Regions from separate parts of the Liquorilactobacillus sp. genome, predicted to be linked through region 1. Evidence: predicted binding sites of a transcription regulator. Region 1 holds the regulator's gene; the other holds the start of a gene.
The links. Region 1 encodes LexA, which represses DNA repair genes until DNA is damaged. Its sites were predicted from a motif close to CNAACANNTGTTNG; they were not measured.

Region 1 (6,202 bases):
TCCGACCACACCAACAGTCAATGAACGTAATTCTTTTCCTACATAAGGTGCCCAGCGAAAATCTTGCTTTGCAACTTTATTTCTGAATATTGTTGTGTTGCGAAGAAGCTGCATCAGTTGAGTTACTGAAAATTCGGCAATTGCATTTGGCGAATATGCAGGAACATTTGTTACTATTACGCCATTTTTTCTTGCTGCATCAAGGTTGATATTATCCACGCCAACATTACGGATAGAAAATACTTTAATACCAAACTCTTTGAACTTAATAAACATCTCATCTGGATAGGTACCTGTTTGGAGTGCTAGAACTCCATCAAACCCCTTAATTTTGTCAACAGAATTCATGTCTAACATATCTGGTAAACGTAAAACTTCATTACCAGTTTCTTTCTCCCATTGAACAAAATACTTTTCTTCATCTTCACGTACATTAAAAGCTATAAACTTCATCATGAACCTCCAAATTAAATATCACTATTCTACGGTGGGACAGAAGAAACTAATTACTAAGCTACCTTTCTTCTACTCAAGAAAATAATATCTTTGTCCATCTATCATTGTAGCATGAAAAATAACTTCAATGCTCCTATTTAGCAATGCCATTTATTTTTTAAGCTTTTTAATATTAATTCCATGCTCTTCAAGATACTTTAATTTTTGCTTTCGCAATTGATGCTTGAATGCATATTCAGCCCTTAACGCATCTGATTTATTATCAAAAGCTTCATGATATAAGAGTTGCACTGGTCGTCTGCTTTTTAACCGTGTATATTTTGCACCCTTTCCAGCGTTGTGAACAGCCAGTCGATGATTCATATCATTAGTGAATCCCCCATATAGCGTAAAATCAGCACATAACAAAACATAAAAAAAATAGTTTTTATTCACTTTTTCCATACAGAATCTCCCTCAATAACGGTGTATATTCATCAGAGTCTTTGTATACTATAATAGCTGGCATAAATCTGATACCATTTGGTCGCCCATCCTTAATTGCTTCAATCAAAATCATGTTTGCTTCTTTTCCTGCTTTTGGATGAACTAACTGTACTTTTTTAGGTGCGAGTCGATGTTTTCTCATTAATTCGAAGATTTCAGCTGCTCTTTCCGGTCGATGTATAAAATATGCTTTACCATTCATCTTCAGTAAATCACTTGCAACTTCAATAATTCGCTCAAGGTTCACAGAAATTTCATGACGTGCAATCGCCAAATAAGGATTATCATTTTTTTTACTAGTGGGCAGATTTGAGAAATATGGTGGATTGCAAGTCACAATGTCAACCGAATCTTTTTTTATGAATTCAGTTGCTTTATCCAAATCAATATTTAATATCTGAACTCTATCTTCTAAATCGTTAAGTTCGATGCTTCTCTTTGCCATATCTGCTAAACGGTCCTGAACTTCGACCCCGATGATTTGACCAGTCACTTTTTTTGTTAAAAAGAGCCCAACTGCCCCATTTCCAGCACACAGATCAACTAATCTTCCTTCTTTTTTTCGTAATCCACTAGTAAACGACGCTAATAAAACAGCATCAAGAGAAAAAGAAAACACATCTGCGCTTTGAATAATCCCAACTTCATTTGAATACAGTCTGTCAATTCGTTCGTTTTCGTAAAGCTTCATTTTAATATCACCTTCATTTTAACTTGCATGTCATCACAAAATTAGGCATACTTATCATTGAAATAATTTGTTAAGAAAGGAATGTCTCGTGATGTTCTATTCATTTATTCGTATTGTAGCACGTGGGATAGTGTTTTTAATCAATGGAAATGCACACTATCTTAATAAAGAAAAACTCCCAAAAGGCAATTATATACTTGTTGGGCCTCATCGTGCCTGGTTTGACATGATTTATTTTGCATTGGGCGCGGCACCAAAGAAGTTCTCTTTTATGTCAAAGAAGGAATTGTTTAAAAATCCAATTTTGCGTTATATTCTGGTCCATGCTAATGCATTCCCAGTTGATCGCAAAAACCCAAGCCCTTCTGTAATCAAAACACCTGTCAATTGGCTTAAAAAACGTGATATTTCTTTAATCATGTTTCCTTCTGGAACAAGACACTCTCAAAGTTTAAAGGGCGGTGTTTTGCTAATTGCACGTTTAGCAGGTGTTCCAATTATTCCTGCTGTCTATCAAGGCCCTACAACAACAAAGGGGTTGCTTAAAAGAAGGAAAATTACAGTTGCTTTTGGTGATCCGATTATTATCAATGCGCGCAAAAAACTGACAGATGAGCAACAGCAAGCAATTCTTGCAGAAATGACTTCATCATTCAAAAAACTGGATACACAAATTAATCCAGACTATGTTTATATCGATAAGAGCAAATCATAGGGTCATTGGTACTTAGACTAAGACTAAGAATTAGTTTAAATAAAAAAGGAGTTCTACCAAAACAAAACGTTTCGGCAGAGCTTCTTTTTTATGTTGAGTCATCTTAACTCTGACTCACGCCGCACTTTTTTATTTCTTCGTGTTTTGTGACTTCATTGCGTTCATCATCTGATGAAGTTTTTTCTCAGAAGGCTTTTGGCCCATCTGGAGCATCATTGTCTTCAACATTGTTTCGTTGATTGGCGGGTTTTTCTTCAAATAGCTTTCCATATATTTACGGGCAGCGAAGAATCCACCAACAAAGCCTAAGACAAGCGCAAGGATAACGATTAACACCCAAATTGTGGTTGACATCACGAATTGCTCCTTTCATGTCGTTTCAAATAACAATTCTACACAATCTTTAAGTAAAAATAAAGCTCAAACTTGGCTAATCATCACGTAATCCTTTTTTTCTTTGAATTTTCTTGACCTTTTCAGGTGTAACTTCATTGCTATCTTTATTAAAAACTTGTAACATTTCCACATTACTGCGAAAAGTTGCTCGAAAAGCAGCCAAATAATCCTCCCTAAGGCTCTTTTGCTCAATTAATTCTTCTTTTGTCAAACCAATCCTTTTTTTCTTCTTCGAAAGTTCATTAATTCGATTAATGAGTTCCTGTGAAATTTTACCTGCCATTTCATTACCTCACTACTGATTATTATTGAATAGACTAATCATACATTAACAAATAATAATTTTCAAACATCTAATACGAACATTTGTTTGTAATGTATATTTATTTGTGTTAGAGTTATTTTATTAATAATGTGATTGAGGTGTCGTAAATGACAAAAGCTTCTGAAAAAAGACAAATGGCAGTTCTACGTTTCATTTATGAACGAGTCAATGAAAAGGGATATCCGCCGACAGTTCGTGAAATCTGCCAAGCTGTTGATTTATCATCAACTTCCACTGTACATGGGCATCTAGCACGACTTGAAAAAAAAGGATATCTCCAAAAAGATCCAACAAAACCGCGTGCAATTGAACTCACGGCAGTCGGTTTAGAAGCATTAGGAATTGAAGAACATGCAGATTCGATTCCAATGCTTGGAACGGTTACAGCTGGTATGCCAATTCTTGCCGTGGAAGAAGCATCTGAATACTTTCCACTGCCACCTGACTTTAATTCCTCTGATAACCTTTTTATTTTGACCATTCGTGGTGAAAGTATGATTAACGCTGGAATATTGAATGGTGATCGTGTTATCATTCGCAAACAAGAAAGTGCAGAAAACGGTGAGATTGTAATTGCGATGAACGATGATGATGAAGCAACCTGCAAACGTTTCTTCAAAGAAGATGGTTACTATCGATTACAGCCTGAAAATGATACGATGGCTCCCATTATTCTTGATTCAGTATTAATTCTTGGTAAAGTTGTCGGGTTATACCGCAACCTTATTTCATAACTATAAAACAATATTCACACTTAAAAATATCACCTTCCAAAATTAGTTCTTACTCAGATTTTGGAAGGTGGTATTTTTAAGTGCGCACTTTTTTTGCCATTTCAAGTAATTCTTTGGCATGTTCCATTGTCAGCTTCGTGATTTCTGTTCCAGCTAACATTCTTGCAATTTCAGTAATTCTTTTTTCTTCGTTCAATTTTTCAATGTTCGTCTCAGTTCGACCCTTGATTACCTCTTTAGTAACAAGATAATGATGATTACTAATCGCAGCTACTTGTGGTAAATGTGTGATACATAGGACTTGGGATAATTGCGCAATTTGACTAATTTTCTCAGCCATTGCTTGAGCGACTCTTCCGCTAACTCCGGTATCAACTTCGTCAAAAATAATGCTTGTCAAGTTTCGATCTTGCGAAAAAATCGTCTTTAATGCCAACATAATACGCGAAAGTTCACCACCGGATGCAATTTTTGCCAATGGTCCACTAGCTTCTCCTTGATTAGTTTGAATATAAAATTCCACACGATCGATTCCATCACTTGCTAATACCGTCTTATCAGTTCCAAAGTGTACTTCAAACCTAGCTTGATCCATATAAAGTGATTTCAATTGCATTTCGACTGCATTTGATAATTTTTTTGCAGCCCTCGTTCTTTCATGACTCAATTTTTTTGCTGTCGCCAATGCTTCGCTATAGGCTTTATCAACAGCTTTTTGTTGAATCTCGCTATCTTCATCTGCACTTTGCATCTGTGCTAATTCTCTTTCAATCTTATTATAATAATCCAAAACCTTTTCAATTGAATTACCATACTTATGTTCAAGTTGCTTGATTACTTCCAGTCTTTGATTCGTCTGGTTTAGCTCATCCTCGTTCCATTCCATTACGTCTAACTCGTTCGAAATATCATGTGCGGCATCTTGCAAAGTATAGAATGCACTCGACAGATTATCTGCAATATTATGCAAGTCCTCGGATAAATTACCTACTTTTTGAGTTGCTTCGACAGCATCCCCCAAGTGTCCTAGAAAATCAGCTTCTTCTCCAGAAAGAAGTTCATAACTTTGTGACAAAGCATCACGAATAGTTTGAAAATTTTCGAGCTTTTGCTTTTTAATTTCTAAATCTGCATCCTCTCCCAAAACAAGATTAGCTTCGGTAATCTCTTGAACCTGAAACTGTAGCATGTCTAATCTTTGAGCCCACTTTTGTTCATCAGATTGCTTTTTTTTTAGAATTCTTAGCTTCTCACGATAAGCTTCAAATAATTTGTTATATTTAACTTTTAAATCTGTAGTTTTTTGATTGTATTGATCCAAAAGACCGATATGATTCTCTGAATTCATCAACATCTGATGCTCATTTTGTCCATGAATATCTATAAGTTGATTCCCAATTTTTTTCAAAGCTGTGAGTGTTACTAATGTATTATTAATACGACAGACACTTCTACCATTACGATAAAGTTCCCGTTGAATAATTAAGACATCCTCGTCCGCTGTAATTCCAAAACTCTCTACGTCGTGCTTTATTTTGACGTTTTTTGGTAAACCAAATAAGCCCTGTAAAATTGCTTTGTTAGCTCCTTTGCGAATAAATTCTTGTGAACCTCTACTACCAGCTAGGAGTCCTAGAGCATCAATTACTATTGACTTACCAGCACCTGTTTCACCAGTCAAAACTGTCATCTTAGATTCAAAATTAATATCAAGTTTTTCAATGATGGCGAAATCTCTAATCATTAATTCGCGTAACATCTTATCATTCCTTTGTTAATTGGTCATCTCAAGGACTAATTCCTGCGCTGCTTTTGCCTCATTAACAGATTTTGCAATTACTAAAACCGTATCATCATCACCGATAGTACCAAAAATTTCTTCATAACGCATCTGATCAATTAAACTTGCTATTACCGGACCATTCCCTGGCGAAACCTTAATCAGTAAGAATTCATTCTGAATACGTGAGGATAAATATGCATCTTTCAGTGTATTTCGTAATTTTTTTTCTGAATTTAGTTTCTTCTCCGTTGGCAGACTGTATTGGTATTCACCAGTTGAAGAGGGCAACTTAATTAGCTGCATTTCCTTTACATCACGTGAAATCGTTGCTTGTGTGACATCAATCCCTTGTTCTTTCAAAAGCTTAACGATGTCTTCTTGTCTATCAATACTATACTGTAATAACAAATCTTTTATCGCCTTTTGTCGCTCTTGTTTACGCATCTCAATCACCAATCCCCCACATTTATTCATAATTTATTATTATAATAGCCTATTTTGAATAAATATTAAAGAAAAAGCTTATAAAAATTAATGATTATTTGCCAAAAGTTATATATGCTGCTTCAATTAATTCTTGATTGTCAATTTTAGCCCTATTTACACCCTTGTTAAC
Region 2 (6,202 bases), on a different contig from region 1:
AACAATTGAAAACAATAGACCTAATATCATTAATTTGAATTGTGGATGTGCTATTTTAATAATTTTCCAAAGACCTGTAACTTTTGCTTGTGAACTTTTTTTATTTTTGCGCTTTTTGACTACTTCATCCATCCTAAGTGTTTTTTCTGTCATTAGACTCTCTCCTTTAATTTAATCAAATTTAGTTGGTTGCATTTTTGCCATTTCTGAAAATGATTAAATTGATTTCACTATTTATCTATTGTCCAATGAAATCATTCTATTTATTTTTGTTTACAGCTATTTTATTAAAAATCTTCGTGGTCATCACGATTTAAAAAATCACGCATTTGATGTTCTTGCATTCTCTTAAGGTATGCTGTTTGATTTCTACGAAAATTATGAATGTTAGTTTTACTAATAAATCGATCAAAATGGAGTTGTAGATGCTTATCCATTTTGCTGCGTATTTTACTCAGATATTCATCCGACATTACATGTTCGTTCAACTTAGATAAACTTCGACCAAATTGTTCACGCTCATCATCATTGAAGATTTCAAACAACTCTGATTGAAAATCAGTTTGTTTGTTGTCCAATGACTGCAATTGTTTCCGTCCTGCAGGCATAATTTTCACACGGACTACGCGCGCGTCCTTCTCATCTTTGATACGTTGAATAAAAGCATTTTTTTCTAATTTTTTAATAATCTGTGTTACTGATGCAGGCCTGATTGCCAAAATTTCGGCAATTGCACCAGCAGTCAAATCATTATTTGTTTCTGCTAAAACACGCAGTAAACGACGGCTGTTATCGGGTCTCTGATTTCCATGTTGACCACCCAAACTTCTTGCTACAAACCAGATTGCTGGTTGTCGTGCTAAAGTTGTCAGTTCTTCAAATATTTCTTTATTATCCATTATTCTCCACCTCATTAATCATTTCATTCTAATTAGTTAGTTTTTAAAAATCTAACAAAGCAAATCATACGATATTTATTTAGTTTTGTCAAATCAAACTAATCAAATATCATATGATTTGTTTCTTAAACTATTTAAAAAAAGAACCCGAAGCAAGACGGCTTCTAAGTTCTGACATATTATTACTTCGTTTTCTATAAATATTTAATTATTATCCATAGTCGATATATAATATTACTAACTATTTTGTATATTGATAATTCCTTCCTAAAAAAGCCATATATCGCAATAAATTTTTCAATATAAATATGGTCTTGTAATCGAATCATTTGATTTTTTCAATTCATTATAAGTACCAGAAAACATGATATTGCCCCCCATTTTACCGCCTTCAGGACCCATCTCGATTAACCAGTCAGCTCTGCGAATGACTTTTAGACTGTGTTCAATAATAATAATGGTGTTCCCCCTCTCAACTAATTTATCAAAGAGTGTCAATAAATGATCAATGTCTTTCAAATGCAGGCCATTTGTGGGTTCATCAATAATATAGACACTACCATTTTTTTGTAAAAAGCTTGAGAGTTTGATTCGCTGCAATTCTCCACCGGATAATGTTTTTAGAGATTGATTCAACTTCAAATATCCAAGACTAACATCGCAAATAGCCTGTAGACCAACGGAGATTTTAGGCTCTTCATTAAAAAAACTCAGTGCTTGACTAACTGTCATTGATAACACATCAACTATTGTTTTTTTATTGTATTTATACTGTAGAACCTCACTGGCATAACGGGTACCACGACATAATTCACATTCTGATACAACGTCATCCATAAAGTACATGTCATTGACAATGACCCCTTTGCCCTTGCAGTGTGGGCAGGCTCCCTTTGAATTATAGCTGAATAGTGCCGCACTGACTTTGTTTGCTTTAGCGAATAGCTTCCTAATATCATTAAAAATATCTAGATATGTCATTGGTGTTGATCTAAGACTGATCCCAATATTTTTTTGTGAAATATTGATAACATCAATATTTTTTTTCTCAAGTTTTAACCTAATAATCTGTGCAAGCGATGTTTTTCCAGAACCAGCTACACCACAAAGTACAGTTAATGAGTTTAGGGGCAACTTCAAAGAAATATTTTTTAGTGTATTTAAGCTTTGATTTTCAATTGAAAACCAATTATTAAATCTATGCGTATCATTTTTTTCTATCTGTTTTTCGCGTAATGCCAAACTTGTAATAGTATCTGCATGTTTAAAATCATCATATGTTCCGGCAAATTGAATTTGGCCGCCAGCCTCACCGGGTCCGGGGCCAACATCAATAATATAATCAGCTTTTTCAATTAGTAAGGGATTATGTTCAACTAAAATAATCGTATTACCTTGTTTTTTTAAAATATTTAAACAATTATAGATTCGTTCAATGTCTTTAGGGTGCAGCCCTGAACTTGGCTCATCTAAAACATACATGACATCGTTCAAGGAACTTGTAATATGCTTAGCGATTCTAATTCTTTGTGCCTCACCACCTGACAATGTATCAGTACTTCTTGCTAAGTTCAGATAACCTAAACCAATTGTAGTCAATGCATCTAGACGCTTAACGATTTGTATAGTAACATCTTCGACCAGTGAACTATTTAAACTTTTGATAAAAAGACTTAGCTCGTCTATTGGCATGGCAACTAAATCACTAATATTTCGACCTTCAATCTTGCAGCTAAGAGATTTAGCATTAAGTCTTGAACCATTGCAGGCGAGGCATACCTTAGTTATTACAAAATGGTCAAGTTGTTTTTTGTGACGCTTTCCCTCAGCAGTATTTATGATACTTCTTTTAATTCTAGGTAATATTCCTTCGTATAAGGCTGTTTTAGGCCATTTTGCAGGAGGTGCTGTTAATTTTTGCTGTGGTGCATAAAGTAATAAATCTAATTCTTCCTTTGAATAATCTTTTATTTTTTTATCCAAATCAAATAAGCCACTGTATGCATATCTTTTCCAACGCCATGCATCATTGCCAAAAGTCGGGAAATTAATTGGATCTTCATTCAAGGATTGGTTGAAATCAACTAGATATTGCAGATTAATATCTTTTATGAAGCCCAAACCATCACAAACTTCACACTTACCCTGAGGGTGATTGAAGGAAAAAACATCGGAGTAACCAACAAAGGGCTTGCCTAATCTTGAAAAAAGCAGTCTTAAAAAGGTATATATTTCAGTATATGTACCAACAGTTGATCTAATATTGCCAGACATTTTTCTTTGTTCAATTGGAATGGCTATCGGAAGATTGATAATATCGTTAACTTCTGGTCTACCATATTTAGGCAACATATGCTGGATGTAACTTGAAAAGGTGTCATTTAATTCGCGTCTTGATTGTGCGACTAACGTGTCAAAAACCAAAGTCGATTTACCAGAACCCGAAACACCTGTAAACACTGTTAATTGATGTTTGGGTACTCTAACGGAAACGTTTTTTAAATTATTTTGATAGGCATTTGAAATTTCAATCCATTCATTGTCCACTTTATTACCCTCTTTCTCTTATGCCTAACAGAACCATTGCTATGTTATCATTTATTATTTTGATAATCAAAGAATTCTCAATGAAATAAGACCATTTACTTTATATGTAAAATTAACTAATATTTAGTTTGAATGGTTCTAAAAGAAGTTGTTGTACTTGTGTGAATTTAACAGTAACTCCCATAGAACTTTACTATTGTCAGATGTTTATTTTTATTGATAGGGATTCCCATACGTAGCGCAATATTTGTAAAATCCAAGTTCATGCAAAGCAAGAGCTTTATCAATTTCCACTTCTGGAAGAAAGTTGACTAATTTCAAAACTAACTTGGTAAATTCTAAAGTTGCTGTACCATTTGCAGTTACTAAATTATTATCTATAACTGCTTGTTTCTTAATGAAATCACCTTGGTTAGTATATTCAGAATAATTTTGCCATAAATATTGTGAGTTTCCTGTATGTTTATAATTTCTTAACAAACCATTCTGCGCTAAAAAGTCCACTGCACCACAAATTGCAGCCACCGGTTGTTGCATGTTAAGTTGCTTAACAATTAATTCTCGCAATTCCTTATTGCTTATTGACCAGGAATTTCCTCCAATCAATACTAGCAAATCGATTTTTTGCGGAATTTCTGTAAGAAGATAACCTACATTAGTCTTAAAGCCACCAATTGAAGTTACTTGTGGCTTAATCGAAGCAGTAGAGACACACCAATTTGAACTTTGATTAAGTTGACTGGCAAGATATGATCCTTCCCAGTCAGCATACTCATCTAAAATTAAAAAAATTGCAGTTTTCACTTTAAATCCTCCCTTAATTTATCATAGACAAGCTTAACATGCTAATAAAGCGAACACAAGTTCTTAAGAGTGTACAGCAATAGCTAGTAAAAAAAATATAATTAAGAAATTACAAAATTGTACTTGACAACTTTGTATTATTTTTATAAACTTCTAGCTAATGATAACGGAATACACGAAAGACAATGCGTAGAAAAGTAATTTTCGGGATAATTTTAAGAGAGTCTCCTATTGGTGCAACGAGGCAGTTGGAACGAAAATGAAAGTAAACTACAAGTTGTAACTATGATTTTTAATTGTAGTAGTTACTGGGATTGCGCCCATTACAGCAATGGAGTATCACTTGAGTATAATCAAGTCGTACTTTTTGAGTCAATCATTGCGAAATGAGTGAAAATAAAGGTGGTAACACGTGAAGACGTCCTTAACTGTAAAAACAGTTAAGGGCGTTTTTTTGCTATCAGGAAATGACATAATAATACATAATTTCTAAGGAGGAATACACATGGATAATTCAGAAAAATTATCAAACAAGCAATATATTATTTTAGCATCACTACTATTCGGCATGTTCTTTGGTGCGGGTAACTTAATCTTTCCAATTCATCTAGGACAGATGGCAGGTCAAAATTGGGGACCTGCTGCAATTGGCTTCTTAATCTCTGCAATTTGTCTACCTCTGTTATCAATTTTGGCAATCAGTATGACTGAAAGCAATAGCATGTACGATTTAGCTCTTCCTGCTGGGAAGAAATTCTCACTCTTTTTCTTGATCTTGACCCATGCTTCGCTAGGTTTGCTAATTGCAACTCCGAGAACTGCCACAGTAACATTCGCAATTGGGATTCAACCATTCATCCCGAAAACTTGGGGGCACATGGGATTATTACTTTTCTCCTTACTTTTTTTCGGTACTGTTTGCATCCTTTCTTTTAACGAAGGAAAAATTACTCGCAATGTTGGTAAAATTCTTAATCCGCTTTTTGTCTTACTTTTGGCGATACTCTTCTTCATCGCATTCTTTTTGAAAGGCACTGATTTGCGAAGTGTCTCATTACTACCAGCTGCTGGAAAGGGAACCAGTTCCTTTATTAATGGTTTTCTTCAAGGATACAATACAATGGATGCACTTGCTGGGCTTGGTTTCGGGGTAACAATTGTTGCAGCGTTAAAGCTTTTTGGTCAACATCAAGAAAAAGCACGTTCACGTTCAGTTGCAAAAATTGGTATTCTGACCATGGGGTTCGAAGCTTTAATATACATTTTTCTAATTGTTTTAGGTGCTTCCAGCTTGGCATATACTAAAATGAGTGCTGATGGGGGTAGTGCTTTCACAACTATTATGGAGCATTATACAGGCCTAGCAGGTGCAGCAATTTTAGCAGCTTTGACTTTGCTGGCATGCTTAACAACAGCAATCGGACTAATCACTTCACTTTCGGAAGATTGGGGACGTCGCTTCCCTAGGATTGGTTATCATCGCTTTTTGCTTATGTCAACACTTATTTCCTTCTGCATTGCAAACTTCGGCTTGGAACAGATTATTCTTTATTCTTCACCAATCCTTAGTTTCTTATATCCATTAGCGATTGCATTAATTATTCTGGGAATATTAAAACCATTTATTGGTCGAAATTCATTTATTTACCGCTCAACTATTATTTTAACAATGATTCCTGCCATTCTTGATCTCATTCATAATCTCCCACCGATTTTTTCAAAATTACCATTTATTACAGATATTAATTCATGGGCAACAGCTAATATTCCACTTTTCGATATCGGATTAGATTTCTTGCCGTTTATGATTATTGGACTTTTGGGAAGCTGGACTAAAGAAATAGTCCAAGGAAGTCTTAAAGAAAGCAACAACTAAAATAATACTAGAGTAGTAGATTATTTTAGTTAGTCTGGTTGATATTTTACTTTAATGCTCAACAACACTTGTGAAA

Region 2: the regulator LexA is predicted to act here: its motif matches at 4,301-4,314, upstream of ABF682_RS10840 (DJ-1/PfpI family protein).

Annotation. Positions count from the first base shown of each region.
Region 1 is NZ_JBDNTS010000006.1:129,245-135,446, forward strand. It holds gene ABF682_RS04955 (D-2-hydroxyacid dehydrogenase) at 1-453, opposite strand, end outside; gene ABF682_RS04960 (GIY-YIG nuclease family protein) at 607-900, opposite strand; gene ABF682_RS04965 (tRNA1(Val) (adenine(37)-N6)-methyltransferase) at 884-1,633, opposite strand; gene ABF682_RS04970 (lysophospholipid acyltransferase family protein) at 1,725-2,348, shown strand; gene ABF682_RS04975 (YneF family protein) at 2,478-2,702, opposite strand; gene ABF682_RS04980 (DUF896 domain-containing protein) at 2,779-3,027, opposite strand; gene lexA (transcriptional repressor LexA) at 3,177-3,803, shown strand; gene recN (DNA repair protein RecN) at 3,880-5,562, opposite strand; gene argR (arginine repressor) at 5,578-6,030, opposite strand; gene ABF682_RS05000 (TlyA family RNA methyltransferase) at 6,125-6,202, opposite strand, start outside.
Region 2 is NZ_JBDNTS010000027.1:329-6,530, reverse strand. It holds gene ABF682_RS10855 (ABC transporter ATP-binding protein) at 1-153, opposite strand, end outside; gene ABF682_RS10850 (MarR family winged helix-turn-helix transcriptional regulator) at 288-899, opposite strand; gene ABF682_RS10845 (ATP-binding cassette domain-containing protein) at 1,197-3,446, opposite strand; gene ABF682_RS10840 (DJ-1/PfpI family protein) at 3,660-4,250, opposite strand; T-box leader at 4,427-4,679, shown strand; gene brnQ (branched-chain amino acid transport system II carrier protein) at 4,756-6,126, shown strand.